Regions from separate parts of the Janthinobacterium sp. SUN033 genome, predicted to be linked through region 2. Evidence: predicted binding sites of a transcription regulator. Region 2 holds the regulator's gene; the other holds the start of a gene.
What was found. The regulator LexA, encoded in region 2, represses DNA repair genes until DNA is damaged. The targets are predictions, from matches to a motif close to ACTGTATNNNNATACAGT.

Region 1 (14,653 bases), on a different contig from region 2:
GCCAGCACGCCTCGTGTGCGCATAGGTGCGATCAGCGGCAGGTAGAAAATGGGCGAAGCGGGCAAGGTATCCGTGCCTGTCCCCGCCGCCTGCGCATGGTCGAAAGCCCACTGCGCGATGCCGATATCGAGCGGCTCGCCGCCGTTCGGGGCTTGCAAGCTGCCCTTGTCATCAGGTAAAAGCAAGGTGGCGCGCGCGCGGAAAGCGCGTTCGATGGCGCTTTTCGTGATGTCGAAAATCTGCTCTGTCTGCAGCACGCCGGACAGCTCGCGCGAGAATTCGTACAGGGCGCGGGCGCGCGCTTCGCGGTGCGAGGCCACGCGCGCCTGGAAACGCAGGCCGGCAGTCAGGTGGCCTGTGATCAGGCCCACGGCCAGCATCACGCCAAAAGTGATCACATACTGGAAATCGCCCACGGCAAACGAAAAGCGCGGCGGCACGAAGACGAAATCGAAGCAAGCCACGCCCACCAGGCTGGCCAGCGCCGCCGGCCCGCGCCCCAGGCGCACGGCCACCAGCACCACCGTCAGCAAGGACAGCATGGCGATATTGGCCAGGTCCAGATAGGGCTGCAGGGGGACGGAGGCGAGCGCCGTGGCCAGGCTGGCGCCGGCGGCCAATATGTAGCGCCAATGGCGCGAGGGCCGGCGCGGCGCTTCCGCATCTTCGCCGGCCGCGCGCCGGGGCGCCGCATCGGCAGGCGGCAAGCCCACCTCGATCAGATCGATATCGGGCGCCAGGCTGGCCATGCGCGCGGCTGGCGACGCATGCCACAGGCGCGCCAGCGCACCGGCGCGGCTACGGCCCACGATGACTTTCGAGATATTCGCGCTGCGTGCATACTCGACCACGGCGCCGGCGATATCGGCAGACGGATTGACGGCCGTGCGCGCGCCCAGGTCCTGCGCCAGTTTCAGGGTTTTCAGGATGCGCTCGCGCTGGACCGCCGGCAGGCGCTGCAAACGCGGCGTTTCCACGTACAACGCATGCCATTCCGCGTTCAGCTGGCTGGCCAGGCGCGCCGTGCTGCGGATCACGTGCTCGCCCCCCGCGTGCGGTCCCACGCAGGCCAGCAGCGCGGCCCCCGTCTTCCACACGGGATTGATCGATTTTTCGACACGATAAGCCTGCACGTCGTCCTGCACCCGGTCCGCCGTGCGGCGCAAGGCCAGTTCGCGCAGGGCGATCAGATTACCCTTGCGGAAAAAATGCTGGGACGCCCGCTCGGCCTGCTGCGGCTGATACACCTTGCCCTGTTTCAGGCGGTGCAGCAATTCATCGGCGGGGATATCGACCAGCACCACTTCATCGGCGCGGTCGAACACCGTGTCGGGCAGGGTTTCGGCCACGCGCACGCCCGTGATGCCGCCCACCACGTCGTTCAGGCTTTCCAGGTGCTGCACGTTGACGGTCGACAGCACGTCGATGCCGGCCGCCAGCAATTCCTCGACATCCTGCCAGCGCTTCGGATGGCGCGAACCGGCCACGTTCGAATGGGCCAGTTCATCCATCAGTATCAGCGCCGGCGCGCGGCGCAGCGCTTCGTCCAGGTCGAACTCGAACAAGGTCTTGCCCCGGTATTCGATGGCCTTCAGGGGCAGCACGGGCAAGCCATCAAGCTGGGCCGCCGTATCCTGGCGCCCATGCGTCTCCACCACGCCCACCAGCAAGTCCTGGCCATCGGCCAGCAATTTGCGGGCGGCGGCCAGCATCGCATAGGTCTTGCCGACGCCGGCCGAGGCGCCAAAGTAAATGCGCAGCCGGCCGCGCGCGGCTTTCTTTTCCTGCGCCTGCACTTGCGCCAGCAGGGCATCAGGGTCGGGGCGTTGGCTGTCGTTGGGGAGCATGGGCATCTTTTAATGTCAAAACCAGGGGCAAAACCGGCGGCTCTGCTCCTGCATCATCTTACTTCGCGGCCGCATCCAGCGCCAGATTCAGTTCCAGCACATTGACCCGCGGTTCGCCGAAAAAGCCGATATACGCGGTTTTCTGCACCTTGGCGATGGCGTTTTCCACCTGCGCCAGCGGCACGGCGCGCACGCGGGCCACGCGCGGCGCCTGGTACAAGGCGCCCGCCAGGCTGATTTCCGGATCCAGGCCGCTGCTCGACGCCGTCACCAGGTCGACAGGGATCGGGGTGCGATTGCCCGGATCGGCTGCCTGCAGGGCAGCGATGCGCGCCTTGACGGCGTCCACCAGGGCCGGGTTGCTCGGACCCTGATTCGAACCGCCCGAACCGGCGCCGTTATTCGCCATCGGCGCGGTGGCCGATGGCCGGCCCCAGAAGTACTTGGGCGAGGTGAAGGACTGGCCGATCAGGCTCGATCCGACAGGTTTTCCACCACGCTCGACGATGCTGCCGTTGACTTCATCGTTGAAGGCCAGCTGCCCGATACCGGCCGTGGCAAACGGATAGACGACGCCGCAGATCACGGTCAGCGCGGCAAACAGGACCAGGGCGGGACGTACGATAGTGCTCATGATGGTTCCTTTAGACTAAATTGAGTGCGGACAGCAGCATGTCGATCAGCTTGATGCCGATGAAGGGCAGGACGATGCCGCCCAGGCCGTAGATCAGCAGGTTGCGGCGCAACAGGCTGGCCGCACCGATGGCCCGGTACTGCACGCCTTTCAGCGCCAATGGAATCAGCACGACGATGATCAAGGCATTGAAGATCACGGCCGACATGATGGCCGACGCAGGGCTGGCCAGGTGCATGATGTCCAGCGCCTTCAATTGCGGATAGGTGCCCACGAAGGCGGCCGGGATGATGGCGAAGTACTTGGCGATGTCGTTCGAGATCGAGAACGTCGTCAATGAACCGCGCGTCATCAGCATCTGCTTGCCGATTTCAACGATTTCCAGCAGCTTGGTCGGGTTCGAGTCCAGGTCGACCATATTGCCCGCCTCCTTTGCCGCCTGCGTGCCCGAGTTCATGGCCACGGCCACGTCGGCCTGCGCCAGCGCCGGAGCATCGTTGGTGCCGTCGCCCGTCATCGCCACCAGGCGGCCTTCGGACTGGTAGCTGCGGATGAGTTTCAGCTTGTCTTCCGGCGTCGCTTCGGCGAGGAAATCGTCCACGCCCGCCTCGGCGGCGATGGCAGCTGCCGTCAGCTTGTTGTCACCCGTGATCATGACGGTCTTGATGCCCATGCGGCGCAGTTCCGCGAAGCGCTCCTTGATGCCGCCCTTGACGATATCCTTCAACTCCACGGCGCCCATGACGCGGCCATCATCGACCACCACCAGCGGCGTGCTGCCGCGGCGCGCGATGTCGTCGACGGCGCGCCCCACCTCGGCCGGATACGGCTGGCCCAGCGCTTCCACATACTTTTTCATGGAGTCGGCCGCGCCCTTGCGCAGCTGGCGTACCTGCTGTCCGCCCGGAATATCCACGCCGCTCATGCGCGTCTGCGCCGTGAAGGGCACGAAGGTGGCGTGCAGGCTGGCCATCTCGCGTTCGCGGATATTGAACTTCTGCTTGGCCAGCACGACGATGCTGCGCCCTTCCGGCGTTTCATCGGCCAGGGAGGCCAGTTGCGCCGCATCGGCCAGCTGCTGCTCCGTTACGCCGGGCGCCGGCACGAAGCTGGAAGCCTGGCGATTGCCCAGGGTGATGGTGCCCGTTTTATCCAGCAGCAGCACGTCCACGTCGCCGGCCGCTTCCACGGCGCGGCCCGACGTGGCGATCACATTGGCTTGCATCATGCGGCTCATGCCGGCCACGCCGATGGCGGACAACAGGCCGCCGATGGTGGTCGGGATCAGGCACACCAGCAACGCGATCAGCACGGTGATGGTCACCGGCGTGCCACTGCCGGCCGCCGCCACGGAAAACAGCGAATACGGCAGCAAGGTCACGGTGACGATCAGGAACACGATGGACAGGGCGACGAGCAGGATCGTCAGGGCGATTTCATTCGGCGTCTTCTGGCGCTTGGCGCCTTCGACCATGGCGATCATGCGGTCGATGAAGGCTTCGCCCGGATTGACGGAAACGCGCACCAGCAGCCAGTCCGACAGCACGCGGGTGCCGCCCGTCACGGCGGAAAAATCGCCGCCCGACTCGCGGATGACGGGCGCCGATTCGCCCGTGATGGCGCTCTCGTCGACGGAGGCCACGCCGGCCGTCACTTCGCCGTCTGCGGGAATGACGTCGCCCGCCTCGACCAGCACCGTCATGCCCTTGCGCAGGTCGGTGGCCGGCGTGGGCAGCCAGGAAGTGCCGTACTTCGGCGTTTGCATTTTCTTTGCCATCACCGTTTGCTTGAGGGCGCGCAGGGATGCCGCCTGCGCCTTGCTGCGGCCTTCGGCCAGCGCCTCGGCGAAGTTCGCGAACAGCACGGTAAACCACAGCCACACGGCGACGGCGACGATGAAGCCGAATGGCGCTTCACCCTGGCCATTCAGGGCCTGGATGGCCAGCAGGGTCGTGATGATGCTGCCCACGTAGACGACGAACATCACGGGGCTGCGCCACTGCGTGCGGGGGTCGAGTTTTTTGAACGCATCGACGACGGCGGGGCCGATCAGTGCGGAATCGAACAAGGTCAGGCTTGTGCGTGACATGGTAGCCTCTTATTTGATGAAAAGTTGCAGGTGTTCGACGATCGGGCCCAGGGCCAGCGCGGGAACGTAATTCAAAACGCCGACGAGCACGACAACGCCGATCAGCAAGCCGATGAACATGGGGCCGTGCGTGGGCATGGTGCCGGCATTGGCCGACAGGCGCTGCTTGGCCGCCAGCGAACCGGCCACCGCCAGCACGGGCACGATCACGCCGAAGCGGCCGAACCACATGGCGATCGCCAGCATCACGTTGTAGAACGGCGTGTTCGCGGACAGGCCGGCAAACGCGCTGCCGTTGTTGTTGGCCGCCGACGTGAAGGCGTAGAGGATTTCCGAGAAGCCGTGCGCGCCCGGATTGGCCACGCCCACCGTACCCGGTTCGACCATCACGGCGATCGCCGTGCCCGTCAATACGAGGGCTGGCGTAATCAGGATGGCCAGCGACACCATCTTCATTTCATAGGCCTGGATTTTCTTGCCCAGATATTCGGGCGTGCGGCCTATCATCAGGCCGGCGATGAAGACGGCCAGGATGGCGAACATCAGCATGCCGTACAGGCCCGTGCCCACGCCGCCGAAGATCACTTCGCCGAACTGCATCAGCAGCAGCGGCACCATACCGCCCAGGGGCATGTAGGAATCGTGCATGGAGTTGACGGCGCCGCACGATGCGGCCGTCGTCACCGCCGCGAACAGGGTCGATGAGCTGATGCCGAAGCGCGTTTCCTTGCCTTCCATATTGCCGCCCGATTGCAGGCTGCTGGCCTGCTGGTCCAGGCCCAGGCCTTGCAAGGCGGGATTGGCTTGCTGCTCGGCGCTCATCACACCGGCCGTCATGACGACAAAGATCAGGGTCATGGCGGCCAGCACGGCCCAGCCCTGGCGCAGGTCGCCCACCATGCGGCCAAAGGTGAAGCACAGGCCGGCGGGGATGATGAAGATGGCCAGCATCTGCAGGAAGTTCGACAGCACGGTGGGGTTTTCATACGGGTGCGAGGAATTGGCATTGAAGAAGCCGCCGCCATTCGTGCCCAGCAGCTTGATCGATTCCTGCGACGCGACGGGCCCCATGGCGATCGTCTGCGTGGTCGCCACCTGCGCTTCCATCACGGGCTTGCCGGCGGCATCCAGCACGGGCTGGCCGTCGGCCGTCATTTTCGGCGTTTCATACGCCACGTGGTCGAGCAGGGTCACTTCCTTGTAGGCGGAGAAATTCTGGATCATGCCTTCGCCCATGAAGACGACGGACAGGGCCAGGGACAGCGGCAGCAGGATGTACAGGGTCGAGCGCACCAGGTCGACCCAGAAATTGCCGATCGATTTACCCGAGCGCGAGGCGAAGCCGCGCACCAGCGCAAAGATCACGGCGATGCCGGTGGCCGCCGAAAAGAAGTTCTGGCATGCCATGCCCAGCATCTGCGTCAGGTAGCTCATGGTCTGTTCGCCGCCGTAGCCCTGCCAGTTGGTATTGGCGACGAAGCTGACGGTGGTATTGAACGAGGAATCGGGGCTGACGGCGCCGAGACCCTGGGGATTCAAGGGCAAGAAGCCCTGCAGGCGCTGCAGGCCGTACACGAAGACGGCGCCCACGGTATTGAAGACGATCAGGGCGATGGCATAGCTTTTCCAGCCCATGGCCTTGTCGGCGGGCAGGCCGGACCAGCGGTACAGCAGGTTTTCCAGCTTTTGCAGCCAGCCCAGGCCGCGCACGGGGCCATCGCCGGCCACCCTGGCCATATACAGGCCCAGCGGATAGCCGGCGGCCAGCAGCACGGCCAGGAAAGCCACCAATAACAATATCGATTGCGTCGTCATCACAGTTCCTCCGCCTTCAGCAGCGCGACCAGCAGGTACACGAGCAGGCCAGCCGACACGACGGCGCCCAGCACATAAAACGCGTTCATTTGACGCTCCCTAATTTGTCGCAGGCGACGGCAAAGCCGGCCGCCACGACGAAAAACACGGCAATCAAGCCGAGATACACGAGATCCATTCCCACCCTCATTCAGGTTTGTTTTGATAGTGAGCAGATTAGCCAAAAGGGTCTAAAAAATTCGTAAAGACTGGGGAGGCAGCTGTAAACAAGATGTAAAAACGGGCGCTTTACCGCATAAAATCCTTCACAATGGGCGCCAAACCACGCGCGCGGCGCACTGTTGTTGCCTTGGAGTAGCGCTATTGCTCGCGGGACAAGATAGAATGCGCGAGCGTCCGCACAAGGACGCCAAGCCTGCCGCACTGCCCTCCCCCAGTGACGCTGGACGGGATATACTGTATATTCATACAGTTATCGCCGCCGCTGTCACTGTGCCCCGCAGTGCCCTGGCCTGGCGTTCCAACCACTGTCTTTACTTAGCTTGAACACGTATGGCCACTAAAAAACCAGCATCCGACTACAGCGAATCATCCATCCGTGTCCTGAAAGGACTGGAACCCGTCAAGCAGCGCCCGGGGATGTACACCCGCACTGAAAATCCGCTGCACATCATTCAGGAAGTGATCGACAATGCCTCCGACGAGGCGCTGGGCGGTCATTGCACGCATATCGCCGTGACGCAAAACACGGATGGCAGCATCACCGTCGAAGACAATGGCCGCGGCATTCCCGTCGGCCTGCACCCGGAAGAAGGCGTGCCGACGGTGGAAATCGTGTTTACGCGGCTGCACGCGGGCGGCAAGTTCGACAAGGGTTCGGGCGGCGCCTACGCGTTCTCGGGCGGCTTGCATGGCGTCGGCGTGTCCGTCACCAATGCGCTGTCGACGCGCCTGGAAATCACCGTCTGGCGCAAGGAAAGCGACGGCAACGGCTTGCATCACATGGTGTTTGCCAACGGCGACGTGATCGAGCCCCTGAGCTCCCGCCCCGCCCCGCGCGACGGCAAGAAGTCAGGCACGCGCGTCACCGCCTGGCCCGATGCCAAATACTTTGATTCGCCGAACATTTCACAAACCGAGCTGCAACGCCTGCTGCGCTCGAAAGCCGTGCTGCTGCCGGGCGTCACCGTCACCCTCACCAACGCGAAAACCGGCGATACGCAAACCTGGCAGTACGCGGAAGGCTTGCGCGGCTACCTGACCGAAACGCTGGCGCAGGTATCGAATGGCGAAACGCTGATTCCCCTGTTCGAAGGTGCGCAGTATGCGGGGCCGGACTCGGAAGGCTTTGCCGAGGGCGAAGGCGCGGCCTGGGTCGTGGCGTGGACGGAAGAAGGCGCCATCGTGCGCGAATCGTACGTCAACCTGATTCCCACCTCGAACGGCGGCACGCACGAATCGGGCTTGCGCGACGGCCTGTTCGGCGCCGTGAAAAACTTCGTCGAAATGCACTCGTTGCTGCCGAAAGGCGTCAAATTGCTGCCGGAAGATGTGTTCGCGCGCGCCTCGTTCGTGCTGTCGGCGAAGGTGCTGGACCCGCAATTCCAGGGCCAGATCAAGGAACGCCTGAACTCGCGCGACGCCGTGCGCCTCGTCTCGACCTTCACCAAGCCGCCGCTGGAACTGTGGCTGAACCAGCACGTCGACTACGGCAAGAAGCTGGCCGAGCTGGTGATCAAGCAGGCGCAATCGCGCCAGCGCTCGCTGCAAAAAGTGGAAAAGAAAAAATCCTCGGGCGTCGCCGTCTTGCCGGGCAAGCTGACCGACTGCGAATCGTCGGACATCACGCGCAATGAACTGTTCCTCGTCGAGGGCGACTCGGCGGGCGGTTCGGCCAAGATGGGCCGCGACAAGGAATTCCAGGCAATTCTTCCCCTGCGCGGCAAGGTCTTGAATTCGTGGGAAACGGACCGCGACCGCCTGTTCGCGAATAACGAGATCCACGACATCGCGGTCGCCATCGGCGTCGATCCGCACAGCGTGGGCGACTCGCCCGACCTGTCCGGCCTTCGCTACGGCAAGATCTGCATCCTGTCCGATGCGGACGTGGACGGCTCGCACATCCAGGTACTGCTGCTGACGCTTTTCTTCAAGCACTTCCCGGCCCTGATCAACAAGGGCCACATCTGCATCGCCCGCCCGCCGTTGTATCGCGTGGATGCGCCCGCGCGCGGCAAGAAGCCGATGCAGAAGATCTATGCGCTCGACGACGGCGAACTGCTCGCCATCGAGGACAAGCTGCGCAAGGAAGGCGTGAAACAGGGCGCCTGGTCGATCTCGCGCTTCAAGGGCCTGGGCGAGATGAACGCCGAGCAGCTGTGGGAAACGACGATGAACCCGGACACGCGCCGTCTGCTGCCCGTCACGCTCGGTGAAGTCGACCACATGGCCTCGGCCTCCCGCTTCAATATGTTGATGGGCAAAGGCGAGGCGGCAGGACGCCGCGCCTGGATCGAAGAACACGGCAATGAAGCGGAGGCGGATATCTGATGATCATCGGCATCGACCTGGGCACCACCAACAGCCTGGTCGCCATCTGGCGCGACGGCAAGGCTTCCATCATCCCGAATGCGCTTGGTGAACACCTGACGCCGTCGTGCGTGAGCATCGATGACGACGGCACCGTGCTGGTGGGCCGCGCCGCGCGCGAGCGCCTGCAGACGCACCCGCAGCTGACGGCAGCCGTCTTCAAGCGCTACATGGGCAGCGAAAAGAAGATCACCCTCGGCACGCAGCAATTCCGTCCGGAAGAGCTGTCGTCGATGGTGCTGCGCGCGCTGAAGGAAGATGCCGAAGCCTTTTTAGGGCACAAGGTCGAGGAAGCCATCATTACGGTGCCCGCATATTTCAGCGATGCGCAGCGCAAGGCCACGCGCATCGCGGGACAACTGGCGGGCTTACGCGTGGAGCGGCTGCTGAATGAGCCGACGGCCGCCGCGCTGGCCTACGGCATCCGCGACAAGGAACAGGAAAGCAAATTCCTCGTCTTCGACCTGGGCGGCGGCACCTTCGACGTGTCGATCCTGGAACTGTTCGAAGGCGTGATGGAAGTGCGCGCCTCGGCTGGCGACAATTTTTTAGGGGGCGAAGACTTCGTCACCGTGCTGGTCGACGCCTTCCTGGAAGGCAGCGGCCTGCGCGACGCTGTCGGCGGCCGCCTGCTCGACCCGCGCCAGCAGCAGCTGCTGCGCGATGAAGCCGAGCGCGTCAAGCGCCTGCTGTCGGAGCAGCCGTCCGTGCGCATGGCCACGCGCTACCAGGACAAGGAATACAGCTGGGAGATCAACGAGGACAAGCTGGCGCAGCTGTGCGAACCGCTGCTGGCGCGCCTGCGCCTGCCCGTCGAACGGGCGCTGCGCGACGCCACCATCCGCGCCGCGGAATTGAATGAAGTGGTGCTGGCCGGCGGCGCCACGCGCATGCCGCTGGTGCGTAAACTCGTCTCGCGCATGTTCGGCCGCTTCCCCGCCATCCACCTGGACCCGGATGAAGCCGTGGCACTGGGAGCCGCCGTGCAGGCAGGCCTCAAGATGCGCGACTCTGCCCTCGATGAAGTGGTGATGACGGACGTGGCGCCGTACTCGCTGGGCATTTCGATTTCGCGCCAGGTCGGCGCGAACCAATATGAAGGCGGGCATTACCTGCCCATCATCGAGCGCAATTCCGTGGTGCCTGTCTCGCGCACGGAAAACATCACCACCATCTACGACAACCAGAAGGAAATCAACGTGGCGATCTTCCAGGGCGAGTCGCGCCTGGTGGCCGACAACGTCTTCCTCGGCAAGATCAGCTTCCCGATACCCGCGAAAAAGGCGGGCGAGATCGGCATCGACGTGCGCTTCACCTATGACGTCAGCGGCGTGCTGGAAGCGGAAGTGACGGTGCTGGCCACGCAGGAAAAGCACAAGATGGTCATCAGCGACAATGCGGGCGTGATGACGCCGGAACAGATCGAGCAGCGCTTTGCGGAACTGGCCGACCTAAAGATCCACCCGCGCGAACAGATGGAAAACCGCACCCTGGTCACGCGCGCCGACCGATTGTACGAACAGTCGCTGGGCGACGTGCGCCAGTACCTGGCGGCGCACACGGCCAATTTCCAGGCGGCGCTGGAAACGCAGGACCCGAGCACCATCCGCAAGGCGCGCCAGGCGCTCGACGAGGTGTTGCGCCAGGTCGAGAGCGAGAGCTTCCTGTAAATGGACGGCGGCATGCACAACGGGCAGCGCAGCCTGTGGGAGATCCTGGACACGGAGCCGACGGGCGACGAGCGCGCCCTCAAGCGCGCGTATGCGAAGCGCCTGAAGGTGACGCGTCCCGAAGACGATCCGGCCGCCTTCCAGGAGCTGCGCGAAGCGTATGAATACGCGCTGCGCCATGCGCACCTGTTTGCCGAGGAATTTCCGGAACCGCAAGCGGCCGAAGCGGCAGCGACGGAAACGCCAGAAGCGCCGCCCATGGGACCGGCCGACCTGTGGGGCGTCATCGACGAGGCGGTGCAGGAAGCGCCTGCGGAACTGTGGGGCATCATCGCCCAGGAACAGCCCCCTCCCCCGGAACAATGGGGCGTGGTCGCCATCGACCCGGCGCAGGAAGCGGCCAACCTGTGGCAAGGCTGCCTGGTGCTGACGCAGCATGCGCATGCCGGCGACGTGCTGGCCCGCATGCTGCAGGACGACGCCATGCTGAACCTTGACGTGCGCGAGGAATTCGACCTGTGCGCGCTGCGCTATTGCGCCAGCGCCGGCTATGACCTGGCGCTGCGCCAGGCCCTGTTCGAGCAGCTGGGCTGGGACCGCGACTTTTCCTACCTGGCGCGCAGCCATGCGGACCTGGTGCGCGGCGCCGTGCAGCGCTTCCGGGCAGACCGCTCATTCGCCCATTTCAGCGACAACCGCGACAGCTACCCCGGCCTGGACTGCATCATGTCGCAGCAGCCGCCAAGCGCCTACGCGCGCCAGCTGTTCGACCAAAAATTCACGCTGCAGCTGCGCGAACTGCTGCACGCGATACGCTGGCAGCACAGCGAGATGCTGGCCTGCAAGCTCGATACAGACCTGTTCGAGCAGTGGGAACACGTCGTCCATGCCAAACGCTACTTCAAGCAGACGGCACTGGCCTCGGGCGGCCTGGGTTTCGTGCTGCACTTCATGCTCGCGGGTGTGCTCGATGCAGCCGGCTTCAAGCTCGGCGACACGGCTGCCTATGCCAGCCTGCTGGGCTTCCAGGCGCTCGCCTTTTCCCTGCTGGCCATGCATGCCTTGCGCTGGCCGGCGCCCCTGTTCGCGCGCCTGGAAGCGCTGCAGGAAACGTTGCAGGAACGCCTGCCCGTGCTGTGGCAACGGCCCGGCTTGCGGCAACTGAGCTGGATCGCGCCCTACCTCGTGCTGGCCTTGCTGCTGTTCCTGCCAGAACGCGGCGAGACCATGCGCCTCGTCACGGCGGCCGGCCTGTGCGCGTCGGCCCTGCTCGCGTATGCGATGAACCGCCAGCTATTGCATGGCATGCTGCTGTTCCTGTGTCTGGGCCTGTCGCTATTCGCGGCCATGTTCATGAGCGGCAGGGGCCAGTCGGCGCTGGCCATCGGCGATGCCATGCCATTGATGTTTTGCCTGGCGGCGCTGGCCCTGCGCAGCGCCACCGGTCTGTATGGCGATTGCGGCTGGCCAGAGGCGCTCTTGCCCCGCCTGCGCGCGGCATGGCTGATCGGCTGCGCGGGCTTGCTGCTGCAACTGTATTTGCAACTGCTGCCGGCCGCCTTCGTCGGCGCCGCGCTGTATGTCTGGTCGTGTGCCGGCTTGCTGTTTTCCCCCAGCGATTTCAAATGGAAGACGATCTGGCCGGTGGTGCTGGTGCCGTCCATCGCCACTTTCGTGCTGGCCAGCCAAGCCCCGGCCATCCGCGCCATGCCGATGATGCATAACAGCGTCGAACTGGCCCTGGCCGTGCTCTATTTGACCTTGCGCTACATGTATCTGACGTACGGCAAGTCCTTTTCCAAATCCGGGCTGTCATAATCAGCTCCACGAATTCAACCGCAACCACTTAACACCGAAACAAGCGCCATGTCCACACAAACCAATTTATTTGACGATGCCCAGCCTGAGCCGATCGAGCCGGATGAACCGGTATTCGACGGCGAAGCGCTGACCCTGTCCACCTTCGCCGAGCGCGCCTATCTCGACTACGCCATCTCCGTCGTCAAGGGCCGCGCCCTGCCCGACGTGTGCGACGGACAGAAGCCCGTACAGCGCCGCATCCTGTATGCGATGAATGAGCTGGGCTTGAATTCCACGGCGAAGCCGCGCAAATCGGCGGCCGTGGTCGGCGATGTGCTCGGTAAATTGCATCCGCACGGCGACCAGTCCGTATACGACGCGCTGGTGCGCATGGCGCAGGATTTCTCGCTGCGCTACCCGCTGATCGATGGCCAGGGCAACTTCGGCTCGCGCGATGGCGATGGCGCGGCGGCCATGCGTTACACGGAAGCGCGCCTGACGCCGATCGCCAAGCTGCTGATGGATGAAATCGGCATGGGCACGGTGGATTTCCAGCCCAACTACGACGGTTCGACGGAAGAACCGAAGCTGCTGCCGGCGCGCCTGCCGATGGTGCTGCTCAATGGCGCCTCCGGTATCGCCGTGGGCCTGGCGACGGAAATCCCGTCGCACAACCTGGCGGAAGTGGCCAAGGCGGCTGTCGCCATGATCCGCGATCCGAAGATGACGCACGCCGAGCTGATGGCCATCATTCCCGGCCCCGACTTCCCCGGCGGCGGCCAGATCATCACCCCGCCATCGCAAATCCAGGACATGTATGCGAGCGGCCGTGGCAGCATGAAGGTGCGCGCGCGCTGGAAGATCGAAGAGCTGGCGCGCGGCCAGTGGCAAGCCGTCGTGACGGAACTGCCGCCCGGTACCTCGTCGCAAAAGGTGCTGGAAGAAATCGAGGAATTGACGAATCCGAAGATCAAGCTGGGCAAGAAGGCGCTGTCGCCGGACCAGGTGGCCCTGAAGGCGCTGATCCTCAATTCGCTCGACACCATCCGCGACGAATCGGGCCGCGCCGCGCCCGTGCGCCTGGTGTTCGAACCGAAGTCGAAGAACCAGGACCAGACGGAATTCATGCTGATGCTGCTGGCGCATACGTCGCTGGAATCGTCGACCTCGATCAACCTGGTGATGATCGGCGGCGATGGCCGTCCGCGCCAGAAAGGCCTGGGCGACATCCTGCGCGAGTGGATCGATTTCCGCTTCGAGACCGTCACGCGCCGCACCGGCTACAAACTGGGCAAGGTCAAGGACCGCATCCATATCCTGGAAGGGCGCGAAGCGATCCTGCTCAATATCGACAAGGTGATCCAGATCATCCGCAATTCGGATGAGCCGAAGGCGGCCCTGATCGACGCGTTCAAACTGTCCGAACGCCAAGCTGACGATATCCTGGAAATCCGCCTGCGCCAGCTGGCGCGCCTGGAAACGATCAAGATCCAGCAGGAACTGGCCGAGCTGCGCAAGGAAGAAAAATCGCTGCAAGACCTGCTCGACAACCCGGGATCGATGAAGCGCGCCATCATCCGCGAAATCGAAGCGGACGCCAAGCAGTTCGGCGACGCGCGCCGCACCCTGATCGAGGAAGCGCAGAAAGCCGTGGCCGAACAGAAGGTGGTCGATGAACCCGTCACCGTCATCATTTCGGAAAAAGGCTGGGTGCGCGCGCGCACCGGCATCGGCCACGATGCGGCGCAGTTCACCTTCAAGGCCGGAGACAGCCTGCATGGCGCCTTCGAGTGCCGCACGGTCGATACCCTGCTGGGCTTTGGCAACAACGGCAAGATTTACTCGGTTCCCGTCTCGGCCCTGCCCAACGCGCGCGGCGACGGCGTGCCGATCACGACCTTGTGCGACCTGAGCGGCGGCACGCCCGGCAACGCCGTGCGCATCCTCCATTACTTTGCGGGCAATGGCGCCACCAACTTGCTGCTGGCGTCGAGCGCCGGCTACGGCTTCATCGCCAAGGCAGGCGACATGACGAGCCGCCTGAAAGGCGGCAAGGCCTTCATCACCCTGGACGACGGTGACGTGCCTCTGGCGCCCAAAGTCATTCCCGAGGCGGCCAGCGCCCTGGCTTGCCTGACGGAAGGCGCGCGCCTGCTGGTGTTCGGCCTCGATGAAATGAAAACCCTGTCCAAGGGCGGCACGGGCGTCA
Region 2 (14,653 bases):
GGACTGGCTCGGGCACTTGCTTGAAAGCCGTGACCGTCATGCGGCTGCGCCCACGTTCATGCCGGACGGCTTGTACCTGGCGCAGATCGATTACGATCCGAAATGGGCCTTGCCGCAAGACAGCAGCAGCGCCTTGCCCTGGTTTTGATCTGCATCAATAAAGGATAGCCATGCCTCGCACACGCATCAAGATCTGCGGCCTGACCCGCGCCGAAGACATCCAGGCCGTCGTGGCGGCGGGCGCCGACGCCATCGGCTTCGTGTTTTATCCGAAAAGCCCCCGTTACGTCACGCCGCAGCAGGCGGCCAGCCTGATCGCCGCCATGCCGCCCTACGTGACGACGGTCGGCCTGTTCGTCAATGCCACGCTGGAAGAAGTGCAGGCAACAAAGGCCGTGGCGCCATTGTCTCTGCTGCAATTTCATGGCGACGAGACGCCCGAACACAGCGCCGCGCTGGCTGGCGCCGTGAATACGCCGTTTACGCAAGTGTTCCGCGTCAAACCCGACACCTCCTTTGAAGATTTGCTAGAATACGAACAGCGCTATCGCGCCGCCAGTCCCTTGTTTTCGAGTCTCTTGCTCGATACCTATGTGGATGCCTACGGTGGCGCAGGAAAGGTATTTGATTGGTCCCTCATTCCAAAAGAACTCGCGCCTCGGGTCGTTTTAAGTGGTGGCTTGAGCGTACAAAACGCGACTGACGCAGTGGTGCGCGTGCGCCCTTACGCCGTCGACATCAGCAGTGGTGTCGAAGCGTCCAAGGGCATCAAGGACGCATCCCGTGTCCGCGCGTTTATCGCCGCGGTGCAGGATGCCGATGCCATCATTGCCAGAGGAAACAACCATGAATGACCACACCACCGCGCCCGGCGCAGCCGCCGCATTGTTCCACGCCACCGATTACCCGTTTCCCGACCTGCGCGGCCACTTCGGCCCGTACGGCGGTTCCTTCGTTGCCGAAACGCTCACGCATGCGCTGGCCGAGCTGAAGGAAGCCTACGCCCGCTACAGCGTCGATCCGGAATTCCTCGAAGAATTCCGCTACGAGCTCAAGCATTTCGTCGGCCGTCCGTCGCCGATCTACCACGCCAAGCGCTGGTCTGAGCTGGCGGGCGGCGCGCAAATCTATTTCAAGCGCGAAGACTTGAACCACACGGGCGCGCACAAGATCAATAACGTCATCGGCCAGGCCCTGCTGGCCAAGCGCATGGGCAAGCCGCGCATCATCGCCGAGACGGGCGCGGGCCAGCATGGCGTGGCCACGGCCACCATCTGCGCCCGCTTCGGCCTCGAATGCGTGGTCTACATGGGCAGCGAAGACGTCAAGCGCCAGGCGCAGAACGTGTACCGCATGAAATTGCTGGGCGCCACCGTCGTGCCCGTCGAATCCGGCTCCAAGACCCTCAAGGATGCGCTGAACGAAGCCATGCGCGACTGGGTCACGAATATCGAAAACACCTTTTATATCATCGGCACCGTGGCCGGCCCCCATCCGTATCCGATGATGGTGCGCGACTTCCAGTCCGTGATCGGCGAGGAATGCCTGGTGCAGATGCCGGAAATGACGGGCCGCCAGCCCGACTACGTGCTGGCCTGCATCGGCGGCGGTTCAAACGCCATGGGCATCTTTTACCCGTATATCGACCAGAAAGACGTGAAACTGATCGGCGTGGAAGCGGCCGGCGAAGGCCTGGACACGGGCAAGCACTCGGCCTCGCTGACGGCCGGTTTCCCGGGCGTGCTGCACGGCAACCGCACCTATCTGTTGCAGGATGAAAACGGCCAGATCATCGAGACGCATTCCGTCTCGGCCGGCCTCGACTATCCCGGCGTAGGCCCGGAACATGCGTGGCTGAAAGACTCGGGCCGCGCGCAGTATGTGTCGATCACGGATGAGGAAGCGCTGCAGGCGTTCCACGATTGCTGCCATATCGAAGGCATCATCCCGGCCCTGGAATCGTCGCATGCGCTGGCCTACGCGGCCAAACTGGCGGCCACCTTGCCGAAAGATAAAATTGTATTGGCCAACCTGTCGGGCCGCGGCGACAAGGACATGCATACCGTGGCGGAACGCATGGGACTCAATTTCAGTTAAACAGCTGAAAGATCCCGCGCAGGTCGGATGAGCGCACAGCGCGCCATCCGACATCTCTCACCGATAATACGAAAGCTCGCCATGTCCCGTATCTCCGCCACTTTTGCCAACTTAAAATCCAACAACAAGACCGCCCTGGTCACCTTCATCACCGCCGGCGACCCCGGCCCCGACGCCACCGTGCCCCTGATGCACGCGCTCGTCGAGGGCGGCGCCGATGTGCTGGAACTGGGCGTGCCGTTTTCCGACCCCATGGCCGAAGGCCCCGTCATCCAGCGCGCCTGCGAGCGGGCCTTGAAATTCAACGTCGGCATCCACGACGTGTTCGGCTATGTGCGCCAGTTCCGCGAAACCAACCAGACGACGCCCGTGGTGCTGATGGGCTATGCGAATCCCATCGAGCGCATCGGCAGCGCCGCATTTATTGATGCAGCGCAAGCGGCCGGCGCCGATGGCGCCATCGTCGTCGACTATCCGCCGGAAGAATGCGAGGAATTCGCGGCCGCCATGCGTGCAGCGGGCCTGGACCTGATCTTCCTGCTGGCGCCCACCTCGACTGAAGAGCGCATCGCGCAAGTGGCCAAGGTTGGCGGCGGCTTCAGCTATTATGTGTCGCTGAAAGGCGTCACGGGCGCCGGCAACATTGATACGGAACAGGTGGCAGAGCGCCTCGCGGCCATCCGCCAGCATGTAAAATTGCCTATCGGCGTGGGCTTCGGCATCCGCGATGGGGCCACGGCCAAGGCCGTTGCCAAGGTGGCCGATGCCGTCGTGATCGGCAGCCGCATCATCCAGGAGATTGAAAATGCCCCGGAAGGCGGCGCCGTCGACGCCGTGCGCAGCTTTACGGCAGGCATCCGCGCCGCACTGGACGCCTGAGCAAGCTTGCCGTTTACGCAATATGCGTTGGCGGCAAAGTTCGACAGCCCGGCGATAAACGGCTACACTTCGGCCACTGATTTGCCTGTTATTGTGCAATAGATAAAATTTTTGGTGGCGCCCTGCGGGGCGTCGCCGTTTACCGTCTGCCGGGGGCGTCCACCGACGCTACCCCTACAAGGGCCCAAGGAGAAAATATGAGTTGGTTGGAAAAACTGCTGCCACCGCGCATACAGCGTTCTGATGCTGCCGCGCGCAAGACCATGCCGGAAGGCCTGTGGGTCAAATGCCCGTCGTGCGAAGCCGTGCTGTACCGTACGGACCTGGAATCGAATTTGCACGTGTGCCCGAAATGCGATCACCATATGCGCATCCGCGCGCGTGAACGCCTCGACAGCCTGCTCGACGCGGGCGGCCGCTATGAAATCGGTCAGGAAATCCTGCCTGTCGATACCTTGAAGTTCAAGGACAGCAAGAAATACCCGGACCGCCTGAAATCCGCCATGGAAGCGACGGGCGAGACGGATGCGATGGTCGTCATGGGCGGCGCCATCATGAGCCTGCCGGTTGTCGTGGCGTGCTTCGAATTCGAATTCATGGGCGGCTCCATGGGCTCCGTCGTGGGCGAGCGCTTCGTGCGCGGCGCGCAAATCGCGCTGGAACAGAAAGTGCCGTTCATTTGCATCACCGCCACCGGTGGCGCGCGCATGCAGGAAGGCTTGCTGTCCCTGATGCAGATGGCGAAAACCACGGCCATGCTGACCAAGCTGTCGGAAAAGAAATTGCCATTCATCAGCGTGCTGACCGACCCGACCATGGGCGGCGTGTCCGCCTCGTTCGCCTTCATGGGCGACGTGGTCATTGCTGAACCGAAAGCGCTGATCGGCTTTGCCGGCCCCCGCGTGATTGAAAACACCGTGCGCGAAAAACTGCCGGAAGGCTTCCAGCGCGCCGAGTTCCTCGTCACCAAGGGTGCCGTCGACATGATCGTCGACCGCCGCAAGATGCGCGAAGAAATCGCCCGCCTGCTGGCCTTGTTGCAAAACCAGGCCGTCGAAGTCTTGGCGTAACGCCAACGTAACAGGCCGGGCGGCGTCCGCAGGACACGCCCGGTTGCCACGCCACACCATCTCCGCGCCTCGCGCACTGTCTCCTCATCAAGAAGTCTCCCATGCACAAGCTCCCCACCACCTTGCCGGACTGGCTCGCCATGCTGGAAACCCGCCATTCGGAAACCCAGATCAACATGGGCCTGGACCGCGTGCAAGCCGTCAAGGCGCGCATGCAGCTGGCGTTTACTTGCCCCGTGATCATGGTGGCGGGCACGAATGGCAAGGGTTCCACCTGTGCCATGCTGGAATCCGTGCTGTTGCGTGCCGGCTACAAAGTGGGGCTGTACATCAAGCCGCACTTTCTCGATTTTAACGAGCGCGCCCGCGTGCTGGGCGAGATGGCCAGCGACGAACAGATCGTCGCCAGCTTCAATGCCGTCGAAGCCGTGCGGGGCGACACGCCGCTGACGTATTTCGAATTCACCACCCTGGCCATCCTGCACCTGCTGTCGCAGGCCAAGCTGGACGTGGCCATCCTGGAAGTGGGCCTGGGCGGGCGCCTCGACGCCGTCAACGTGATCGATGCGGACGTGGCCATCGTCACCAGCGTCGATATCGACCACACGGATTACCTGGGCGATACGCGCGAAGCGATCGGCTTTGAAAAGGCGGGCATCTTCCGTCCGGGCAAGGCAGCCATCTGCAGCGACCCCGTGCCGCCGCAGTCGCTGATCGACCATGCCGAGGCCATCGGCGCCGACCTGTGGCTGATGGGCCGCGATTTCAACTATTCGGGCGACAAGCAGCAGTGGAACTACGGCGGGCGCGAGCAGCGCCGCAATTCGCTGGCCTACCCGAGCTTGCGCGGCGCCAACCAGATCCTCAATGCGACGGCCGTGCTGGCCGCGCTGGAAGTGCTGAAGCTGAAACTGCCCGTGGGCGCGCAGGAAGTGCGCACGGGCCTCGTGACGGTGGAGCTGCCGGGCCGCTTCCAGGTCTTGCCTGGCCGCCCCAGCGTGATCCTCGACGTGGCGCACAACCCCCACGCGGCGTCGGCGCTGAACCAGAACCTGGGCAATATGGGTTTCCACCCGTACACCTATGCCGTGTTCGGTTCCATGCACGACAAGGATATCGATGGCGTGCTGGCCGCCATGAGCGAGCACGTCGACCACTGGTGCCTGACGGGCCTGCCTTCGCCGCGCGCGGCCACGGCCTCCGAACTGGCCGCCAAGGTGCAGATCATGCTCGAAGATAAGCCCGACAGCAGCGAACATACTGTGTCTATTTTCGATGATCCGGCACAAGCTTTTGCAAATGCAATGAGCCGGGCCGGTGAGAATGATAGAATTGTGGTCTTTGGTTCTTTCCTCACCGTCGCCGGCGTGATGAAGGCCCGAAAATCCTCACTTCACTGAAACGCACTCGACTGAAAATCACGCATGGGCTTGTTCTCGAAACTGTTTAAAAACAAGCAAGAATCCTCTGGCGAAGACAGCGGCTTTTATGTCCCTGGCGAAGCACAGTCGCCGACCCGCAAACGCGCCGCCAACACCTCCGGTGGCGGCGGATCGCGCCGTGGCGGCAAGGAAGCGCCGGATCCGGTCTTGCCTGAAAAAAAGCGCGCACGCCGCCGCCTGGTCGGGGCCATTGCCCTAGCCCTGGGCGTGGCTGTCGGCTTGCCGATGCTGCTCGACTCCGAGCCGAAGGCGCCGTTCAACGATATCGCCATCGATATTCCGTCGAAGGAAAAGGCCGTAGCGCCTGCACCGGCGCCCGTGCCGGCCGTTCCGGTCCGGGCCGCATCGAATGGCCTGGACCAGTCCGAGGAGATCGTCGACGCGCCGCTGCCGCCTGCGGCCAAGCCGACGCCTGCACCGGCACCCGTGCTGGCCGCCGTCCAGCCTGCGCCGGTCAAGCCAGCCTACGTGGAACCGAAACCCGAGCCCAAGCCGGTCAAGGTGGAGCCAAAACCGGAACCGAAGCACGAAACCAAGCCGGAACCCAAGGCCGAGCCGAAACACGAGTCCAAGCCTGAGCCCAAGCATGAAGTAAAACCGGAAGCCAAGCCCGAGCCGAAGCCTGCCAAGCCGGCGCAATCGGCCGACGATGCCGCGCGCGCGCTGGCCATCCTGGAAGGCAAGCCGCAGGACAAGCCGCAAGAGAAGGTGCAGGACAAGGCGCACGACGCCGGCAGCGGCAAGTTCGTGGTGCAGGTGGCGGCGCTGGCGACGCAGGACAAGGTTGACGAATTGCAGGACAAGCTGCGCGAAGCGGGCATCAAGTCGTACACGCAGAAAGTCTCCAGCCCGGCGGGCGAACGCATCCGCGTGCGCGTGGGACCGTTCGGCAGCCGCGAAGACGCCGAAAAGACCCGCGCCAAGCTGCAAAAGCTGGGCCTGGGCGGCAGCCTGGTACCGGCGTGATGTTGCAAGGCTGAACGGGCGTGACGATCTTCGATTACCTGGTGCTGTTCGTGCTGGTGACGTCCGTGCTGATCAGCATGATGCGCGGCCTGGTCAAGGAAATACTGTCATTGGTCAGCTGGATCGTGGCTTTTGTCATTGCCAATGCCTATGGCGCCACGTTGGCGAAATTCCTGCCGGAAGCCGTGCCGGGCGAAGCCATCCGATTGTTGCTGGCCTTCGTGGTGCTGTTCATCGGTGTGCGCATTTTGATGGGATTGCTGTCCATGACGGTCGACGCGCTGGTCAAGGTGACGGGCCTGAGCCTGGCCGACCGCACTCTGGGCAGCCTGTTCGGCGTGGCGCGGGGCCTTGTGATCGTGCTGACCGCCGTCATCTTGTGTGGCATGACGTCCATACCGCAGCAGCCATTCTGGAAAAACGCGCAGCTCAGCCCGCTCGCGGAACAGGGCGCGCGCGCCATCAAGCCTTATCTGCCTGCCGCTTACGCGCAGCATGTGAAATTTTGAATTTTTTTTAAAATCAGTAGCACAGTTTAGGAGCACACCATGTGTGGCATCGTCGGCGTCGTTTCCCATCAACCTGTCAATCAATTGCTCTATGATGCATTGTTGCTCCTGCAACATCGCGGTCAGGACGCGGCAGGGATTGCGACCAATCACAGCAGTATGTTTTCCATGCACAAGGCCAATGGCCTCGTGCGTGACGTCTTCCGTACGCGCAACATGCGTTCGCTGCAAGGCACGACGGGCATCGGCCATTGCCGCTACCCGACGGCCGGTTCGTCGAGCGAAGAGGAAGCACAACCGTTCTATGTGAATGCGCCGTTCGGCATCACCTTGGCGCACAATGGCAACCTGACCAACTGGGAACAGTTGAAGCTGGAAATGTTCAAGAACGACCGCCGCCACATCAATACCGATTCCGATTCGGAAGTGCTGCTCAACGTGCTGGCGCATGAAATCCAGGAAGCGACGACGGGCCTGAACCTGGACCCGGAAGCCATCTTCAAGGCTGTCACCGTGCTGAACCGCCGCGTCAAGGGTGGCTACGCTGCCGTGGCGCAAATCGCCGGCGTGGGCTTGCTGGCCTTCCGCGACCCGCACGGCATCCGTCCGCTGTGCCTGGGCATCAATGAAACGGAGCAAGGTCCCGAATACCTGATCGCTTCCGAATCCGTGGCCCTGGAAGGCATGGGCTTCCGCTTCGTGCGCGATATCGGTCCCGGCGAAGCCGTCTTCATCGATGCTGACAAGCAATTGCACAGCGCCCAGTGTGCCGACAATGCCAGCCTGAACCCGTGCGTATTCGAGTTCGTCTACCTGGCCCGTCCCGATTCCGTCATCGACGGCGCCTCCGTGTACGCCACGCGCCTGAAAATGGGCGAGTACCTGGCCGAAAAGATCCGCGCTGAATTGCCTGGCGTACATATCGACGTGGTCATGCCGATTCCCGATTCCTCGCGTCCGGCCGCCATCCAGCTGGCCATGGCGCTGAACATCGAGTACCGCGAAGGCTTCATCAAGAACCGCTACATCGGCCGCACCTTCATCATGCCGGGCCAGGCGGCGCGCAAGAAATCCGTGCGCCAGAAGCTCAACGCGATCCCGTCCGAATTCAAGGATAAAGTGGTGCTGCTGGTCGACGATTCCATCGTGCGCGGCACCACCAGCCGTGAAATCGTGCAGATGGCGCGCGAAGCGGGCGCGACGAAGGTCATCTTCGCTTCGGCCGCACCACCGGTGATCTACCCGAACGTGTACGGCATCGACATGCCGACGCGCGACGAACTGATCGCCTACGGCCGCACGACGGAAGAAGTGTGCCGCGAAATCACGGCCGACTACCTGGTGTACCAGGATATCGGCGCGCTGAAACAGGCCATCGCCGACGTCAACCCGGCCCTGACCAACTTCGAGGCTTCGTGCTTCGATGGCGTGTACGTGACGGGCGACGTGTCGCAGGAATACCTGGACCGCCTGGAATATGCGCGCCACCATCCGAAGGCGGCAGCGCCCGAAGATACGCCGCGTTCCCAGCTGAACCTGAACCTGGCGACAACAGAAGCATAAGTAAGCTGCCCGGCCGATGCCGGGCATTTTTTTCTCTGCGATCATGAACGATAAAAAAAACTACGGCTTTACCACCACCATCCTGCATAACGACCGCCGCAAGGGCATCGAACATGGCTCCCTGCACAAGCCCGTGCACACCTCCGTTGCCTTTGGTTACGCCGATGCGCGCCAGCTCGCTTCCGTGTTCCAGGGCAAGGAGCCGGGTTTCCGCTATGGCCGCCAGGGCAACCCGACCGTTTCCGCGCTGGAAGACAAGGTCAACAAGATGGAAGACGGCGTGGCGACCCTGTGCTTCGCCACCGGCATGGGCACCATCGGTGCCGTGGTGCAATCCTTGCTGCGCGCGGGCGACCATGTCGTGTCGTCGGCCTTTTTGTTTGGCAACACCAACAGCCTGTGGCAAACGGTGACGGGGCAGGGCATCGGCGTGTCGTTCGTCGACGCCACCGACGTGGCCAATGTGGCGGCCGCCATCACGCCGGCCACGCGGATTGTTTTCGTGGAAACTATTGCCAATCCGCGCACGCAGATCGCCGACCTGAAGAAGATCGGTGACTTGTGCCGCGAGAAGGGCATCCTGTACATCGTCGACAATACGATGACGACGCCATACCTGTTCCGTCCGAAAGCCGTGGGCGCGGGCCTGGTGGTCAATGCCTTGACGAAATCCATCGGCGGCCACGGCAATGCGCTGGGCGGCAGCTTGACGGATACGGGCGTGTTCGACTGGACGCAGTATCCGAACATCTTCGAGAATTACAAGAAGGCGGCGCCCGCACAGTGGGGCATCGCGCAAATCCGCGCCAAGGCCTTGCGCGATTTCGGCGCCTCTTTGGGGCCGGAAGCGGCGCACCATATCGCCGTCGGGGCGGAAACCATGGCCTTGCGCATGGACCGCACCTGTTCGAACGCCCTGGCGCTGGCGACCATGCTGGCCGCCGATCCGAGAGTGGCGGCCGTGCATTACCCGGGCCTGGCGTCGCACCCGCAGCATGCGCTGGCGACGGACTTGTTCCGCAGCTATGGCTCGCTGTTCAGCTTTGAATTGAAAGATGGCATCGACTGCTTCGATTTCCTCAATCGTCTCAATCTTGCCATTCCCGCCAGTAACCTTGGCGACACGCGCACCCTCGTCATTCCCGTCGCCCACACGATTTTCTACGAGATGGGTGCCGAGCGGCGCGCCAGCATGGGCATCGCCGAGTCGCTGATCCGTGTGTCGGTGGGTATCGAGGATGAGGTGGATCTGCTGGAAGACTTCAAGCACGCATTGGAAGAAGAATAAGGTTTCACTTTTTTGAGAAAAAGATTACATTTAAGTGTAATTAAAGCATATGTGTCTTTTTCTCAATCGGAGAGTGGGAATGAAAAAAATTGTATTTAGTGTTTTTTTATTGTTTTCTTGCGCTGTCTATGCTGATGACCTGACGGATGCGAATAAATTCCTGCAATCCAAGGCTTACCCACAAGCCTTGGATTTGTACAAGAAACTGGCTCAGGCCGGGAATGCCGAGGCTCAATTTCATTTGGGCGAGATGTATTTGTATGGTGAAGGAGTGGCTGTCGATGCCGCGCAAGCCGGACAATGGTTTGGGCAGGCCTCCAAGGCGGGCAACAAGAATGCCGAAGCCGCGCTTGCCCTTATGGCTAACCGTGTCGCGCGAAAAGGTGACATTGATTACTATGTCAACTCATATGCCGGCGAGGATGTTGCCTTGAGTAAGGTCAAGTGCGTTACCCCGGTGATCCCTGCATTCTCCCAAACCAAGCGTCAAATCAGAGATGTGGCCGATAGTGTCGATGCCTGGATGGCGTGCTATAACAGCTTTGTCAGTAATTTGAATGCTTCTTTGCCGCCTGGCAAAGCCATTCCTTCTGATATTGAATCGTTGATGAATGAGCAGGAATTTGAAAAGGCCAAGCTGCGCATGGATGCAGCCTATGCGAGGGTGAGTGCCGAAGGGCGTGAGCTGGCAAAAAATATCTTGGCGCAGCGCGATGAGTGGCACTCCAAAACAGAGGCGTATCTCTTGGCGGAGAATAAAAAAATTCAGACAGAAAATGAAATGAGTGAATTGAATCGCTCACGTACCGCGAACACGCCGCAATGGGTGACCAGTCCTTTGCCAAGCAAATAAGGCAGTCTTGCCGATGTGCTCAATAGGATGGGAGTTAAGCGCTCGCAGGTATGATGCAAGCGCTTTCCCTCTTAATGCCAACTGCGCATGAGTCCGACGGCCAAACCTTCCAATGCAAACTCATCTTCCGGCGACACGGTAATCACCTTGAAGTCGGGGTTTTCCGGCAGCAATTCGATGACGGACCCCGTCTTCTTGTAGCGCTTGACGGTGACTTCGTCGCCGATGCGGGCCACGACGATCTGGCCATTCTTGGCGCTGTCGACTTTCTTGACGGCCAATAAATCGCCATCCATGATGCCGGCGTCGCGCATGGACCAGCCGCGCACCTTCAGCAGGAAGTCAGGCTTGGCCGAAAACAGGGCGGGGTCGACGTTGTAGCTCGCTTCCAGGTTTTCCTGCGCCAGGATGGGCGAACCGGCCGCTACCCGGCCGATCAGGGGCAGCGACATCAGCAGCGCTGCCGGCACCTTCGATGGCAGCGCTTCGGCGGCGGCGCCGATCAGGCGGATGCCGCGCGAGGTGCCCGGTGAAATCTCGATCGCGCCCTTGCGGGCCAGGGCCTGCAAATGCTCTTCGGCCGCATTGGCCGATTTGAAACCCAGTTCATTGGCGATTTCGGCACGGGTGGGAGGAAAGCCCGTGTTTTCAATCGCGTCCTTGATCAGGTTCAGGATTTGTTCTTGTCGTGCTGTCAGCTTGATCATGAGCGGTGGGTGCATACTAAAATGCTGTCTATATGAACAGTCTGTATTTTTGTACAGTATCGTTCACTATGCAAGGGGATTTCCGTGTTTTGGGCGAATTTCGCAAGAAATACTTGTCCACGGACGGAAAGCACGGCGGCGCGCGGGCTTTTCGGGCCCATGTGGAAGGAATGATTGAAACGTTTGCAAAAGGCGGTTATAATCTTCGGCTGACCTTCCCACACCCGTCTTGACGCCGGGGTGGGCGATTATCAATCCGACCTGAAGGAGTTTGCATGCGTCATTATGAAATAGTCTTTATCGTCCATCCGGACCAAAGCGAGCAAGTGCCCGCGATGATCGAACGCTACAAAGCCAGCGTAACCACCCGCGGCGGTTCGGTTCACCGCGTGGAAGATTGGGGCCGCCGTCAAATGGCTTACTCGATCCAAAAGCTGCCTAAAGCACACTACATCTGCCTGAACATCGAATGCGACAACGAGACCCTGGTCGAGTTGGAAACAGCATTCAAATTCAATGATGCCGTGTTGCGTCACCTGACCGTTAAAATGAAGAAAGCTGAAACAGCTCCTTCGCCGATGATGAAATCGGTACAACGCGAAGACGCGGCCAAAAGCCACCGCACCGAAGCACCAGCAGCCGCTCCAGCCGCAGCAGCAGCTTAATTCTTGACCAGGATCGTGCGCTGAACCAGCTACAAGTAACCGCCATCATTGCCGAGCGCGAAATATTGCGCTATACCCCGGCAGGGCTGCCGATTGTGAATGCAGTATTGCAACACAGTTCGCAGCAGATGGAAGCAGGAATTGCCCGTTTGACCGAGTTTGATGTTGCCGCGCTAGCCGCTGGCGAAATCTCAGGCCGGTTCAGCCAGGCAAGCTTGGGCGGGGTGTATCAGTTCACGGGTTTCCTGGCCAGGAAGAGCCGCAACAGCAAGAGTTTGGTGTTTCACATCATTGATTTTAGTGCAGTCAATTCTGACTAGCGCATTTTAGATACAGGAGCCTGACATGGCATTCGGTAAAAAGTTCGACAAAAATAAGCTCAAGCTTAAAGAAAAACGCAAACAGCAAAACCCGTTGTTCAAACGCAAGAAGTTCTGCCGCTTCACCGCAGCTCACGTTGAGCAAGTCGACTACAAAGACGTCGACACGCTGAAAGACTTCGTCCAAGAAAACGGCAAGATCATGCCAGCACGCCTGACCGGTACCAAAGCGCACTACCAGCGCCAAGTTGACACCGCAATCAAGCGCGCTCGCTTCCTCGCGCTGCTGCCATACACCGATCTGCACCACGCTTAATCGGTCAGATATTCCTGGAGAAGAACTATGCAAATCATTCTGTTAGAAAAAGTTGTTAACGTCGGTAACCTCGGCGAAGTCGTCAAAGTCAAAGACGGTTACGCACGTAACTTCCTGATCCCGCAACGCCTGGCACGTCGTGCTACGGCAACCGCTGTGGCTGAATTCGAAGTCAAGCGCGCCGAACTGGAAAAAGCTGCTGCCGCTAAACTGGCCGCATCGCAAGCCCAGGGCGAAAAACTGAGCGGCCTGACCGTTCAAGTTGCTCAAAAAGCTGGTGTTGATGGCCGTCTGTTCGGTTCCGTCACCAACTTCGACATCGCTGAAGCGCTGACCAAGCAAGGTTTTGCTGTTGAAAAAGCACAAATCCGCATGCCTACCGGTCCGCTGAAGATCGTTGGCGAGCACAACGTTTCGGTTGCTCTGCATACCGACGTGGTTGTGGAAGTTGTTATCGCTGTCGTTCCAGACGCGAACGCGTAATCGTCTGCGGGCCTGGCCCGCAAGCGTTGCCGCACTATGAAAAGCCGGGTTCGCCCGGCTTTTTTGTGGCCTTTTTTTCGCTCAATTTCAGCCCTTTATTTTTGCCAGCACGCCGAAGCGGGTATAATTCGCGCCATGAACGCCCCCTCTGATCCGCAACTGGATTCCCTCCGTATTCCGCCGCATTCGATCGAAGCAGAACAATCCGTTATCGGTGGTCTGCTGCGCGACAATGCCGCATATGACCGCATCGCCGACTTCATGCATGCGGAGGATTTCTATCGCTATGACCATCGCATCATCTTCGAGCAAATCGTCAAGATGGTTAACGCTTCCAAGCCAGCCGATGTCATTACTGTTTTTGAAACCCTGACCCAGCTCGGCAAGGCCGATGATGTGGGCGGACTCGCTTACCTGAACGCCATGGCGCAAAACACGCCATCGGCCGCGAACATCCGGCGCTACGCCGAGATCGTGCGCGACCGCGGCGTGCTGCGTAAACTCATTACCGTCGCCGACGATATCTCCGGCACGGCCTTCAGCCCGCAGGGCAAGGAAGTCAAGCAGATGCTTGATGAGGCCGAATCGAAGATTTTCGCCATCGCCGAAGAGGGCGCGCGCGGCGCCCAGGGCTGGACCGCCATCCAGCCCCTGCTGACGCAGGTAGTCGAGCGCATCGACGAACTGTACAGCCGCGACAACCAGAGTGAAATCACGGGCGTGCCCACCGGTTTCATCGACCTCGACCGCATGACCTCGGGTCTGCAGCCGGGCGACCTGGTGATCGTGGCGGGCCGTCCTTCGATGGGCAAGACGGCGTTTTCCGTCAACATCGGCGAAAACGTGGCCATCGACAGCGGCCTGCCCGTGGCCGTGTTCTCGATGGAGATGGGCGGCGCCCAGCTGGCCATGCGTATGCTGGGCTCCGTCGGACAGCTCGACCAGCACCGCCTGCGCACGGGCCGCCTGAACGACGAAGACTGGCCGCGCCTGACGAATGCGATCCAGAAGATGAACGACGCGCAGTTGTACATCGATGAAACGCCAGCCTTGAATTCCATCGAGTTGCGCGCCCGCTCGCGCCGTTTGTCGCGTCAGTGCGGCAAGCTGGGCCTGATCATCGTCGATTACTTGCAGCTGATGTCGGCCAATACGCCGGGCGACAACCGGGCCACGGAGATTTCCGAGATTTCACGGGGCTTGAAAGGCCTGGCGAAAGAACTCGGTTGCCCCGTGATTGCGCTGTCCCAGCTGAACCGCTCGCTGGAGCAACGCCCGAACAAACGTCCTGTCATGTCCGACTTGCGCGAATCGGGCGCTATTGAGCAGGATGCCGACGTGATCCTGTTCATTTACCGCGACGAGGTGTATAACCCCGACTCGCCGGACAAGGGAACGGCCGAAATCATCATCGGTAAACAACGTAACGGTCCAATCGGCAGCATCCGCCTCACCTTCATGGGGCAGTACACCAAATTTGGCAATTACAGTGGTG

Region 1: OX460_RS24815 (DNA topoisomerase IV subunit B) is a predicted target of LexA. The motif match lies at 6,841-6,858, and genes of this name have one in related genera.

The regions. Positions count from the first base shown of each region.
Region 1 is NZ_JAPQNV010000006.1:316,287-330,939, reverse strand. Features, by position in the region: gene OX460_RS24840 (DUF4118 domain-containing protein) at 1-1,847, opposite strand, end outside; gene kdpC (potassium-transporting ATPase subunit KdpC) at 1,906-2,481, opposite strand; gene kdpB (potassium-transporting ATPase subunit KdpB) at 2,492-4,570, opposite strand; gene kdpA (potassium-transporting ATPase subunit KdpA) at 4,580-6,385, opposite strand; gene kdpF (K(+)-transporting ATPase subunit F) at 6,385-6,474, opposite strand; gene OX460_RS24815 (DNA topoisomerase IV subunit B) at 6,938-8,935, shown strand; gene OX460_RS24810 (molecular chaperone HscC) at 8,935-10,644, shown strand; gene OX460_RS24805 (J domain-containing protein) at 10,657-12,462, shown strand; gene parC (DNA topoisomerase IV subunit A) at 12,511-14,653, shown strand, end outside.
Region 2 is NZ_JAPQNV010000002.1:315,767-330,419, reverse strand. Features, by position in the region: gene truA (tRNA pseudouridine(38-40) synthase TruA) at 1-148, shown strand, start outside; gene OX460_RS10080 (phosphoribosylanthranilate isomerase) at 171-854, shown strand; gene trpB (tryptophan synthase subunit beta) at 847-2,097, shown strand; gene trpA (tryptophan synthase subunit alpha) at 2,179-2,976, shown strand; gene accD (acetyl-CoA carboxylase, carboxyltransferase subunit beta) at 3,174-4,046, shown strand; gene folC (bifunctional tetrahydrofolate synthase/dihydrofolate synthase) at 4,148-5,446, shown strand; gene OX460_RS10055 (SPOR domain-containing protein) at 5,471-6,454, shown strand; gene OX460_RS10050 (CvpA family protein) at 6,475-6,963, shown strand; gene purF (amidophosphoribosyltransferase) at 7,003-8,526, shown strand; gene OX460_RS10040 (cystathionine gamma-synthase family protein) at 8,570-9,814, shown strand; gene OX460_RS10035 (tetratricopeptide repeat protein) at 9,894-10,667, shown strand; gene lexA (transcriptional repressor LexA) at 10,739-11,374, opposite strand; gene rpsF (30S ribosomal protein S6) at 11,650-12,039, shown strand; gene priB (primosomal replication protein N) at 12,060-12,359, shown strand; gene rpsR (30S ribosomal protein S18) at 12,385-12,675, shown strand; gene rplI (50S ribosomal protein L9) at 12,703-13,158, shown strand; gene OX460_RS10005 (replicative DNA helicase) at 13,294-14,653, shown strand, end outside.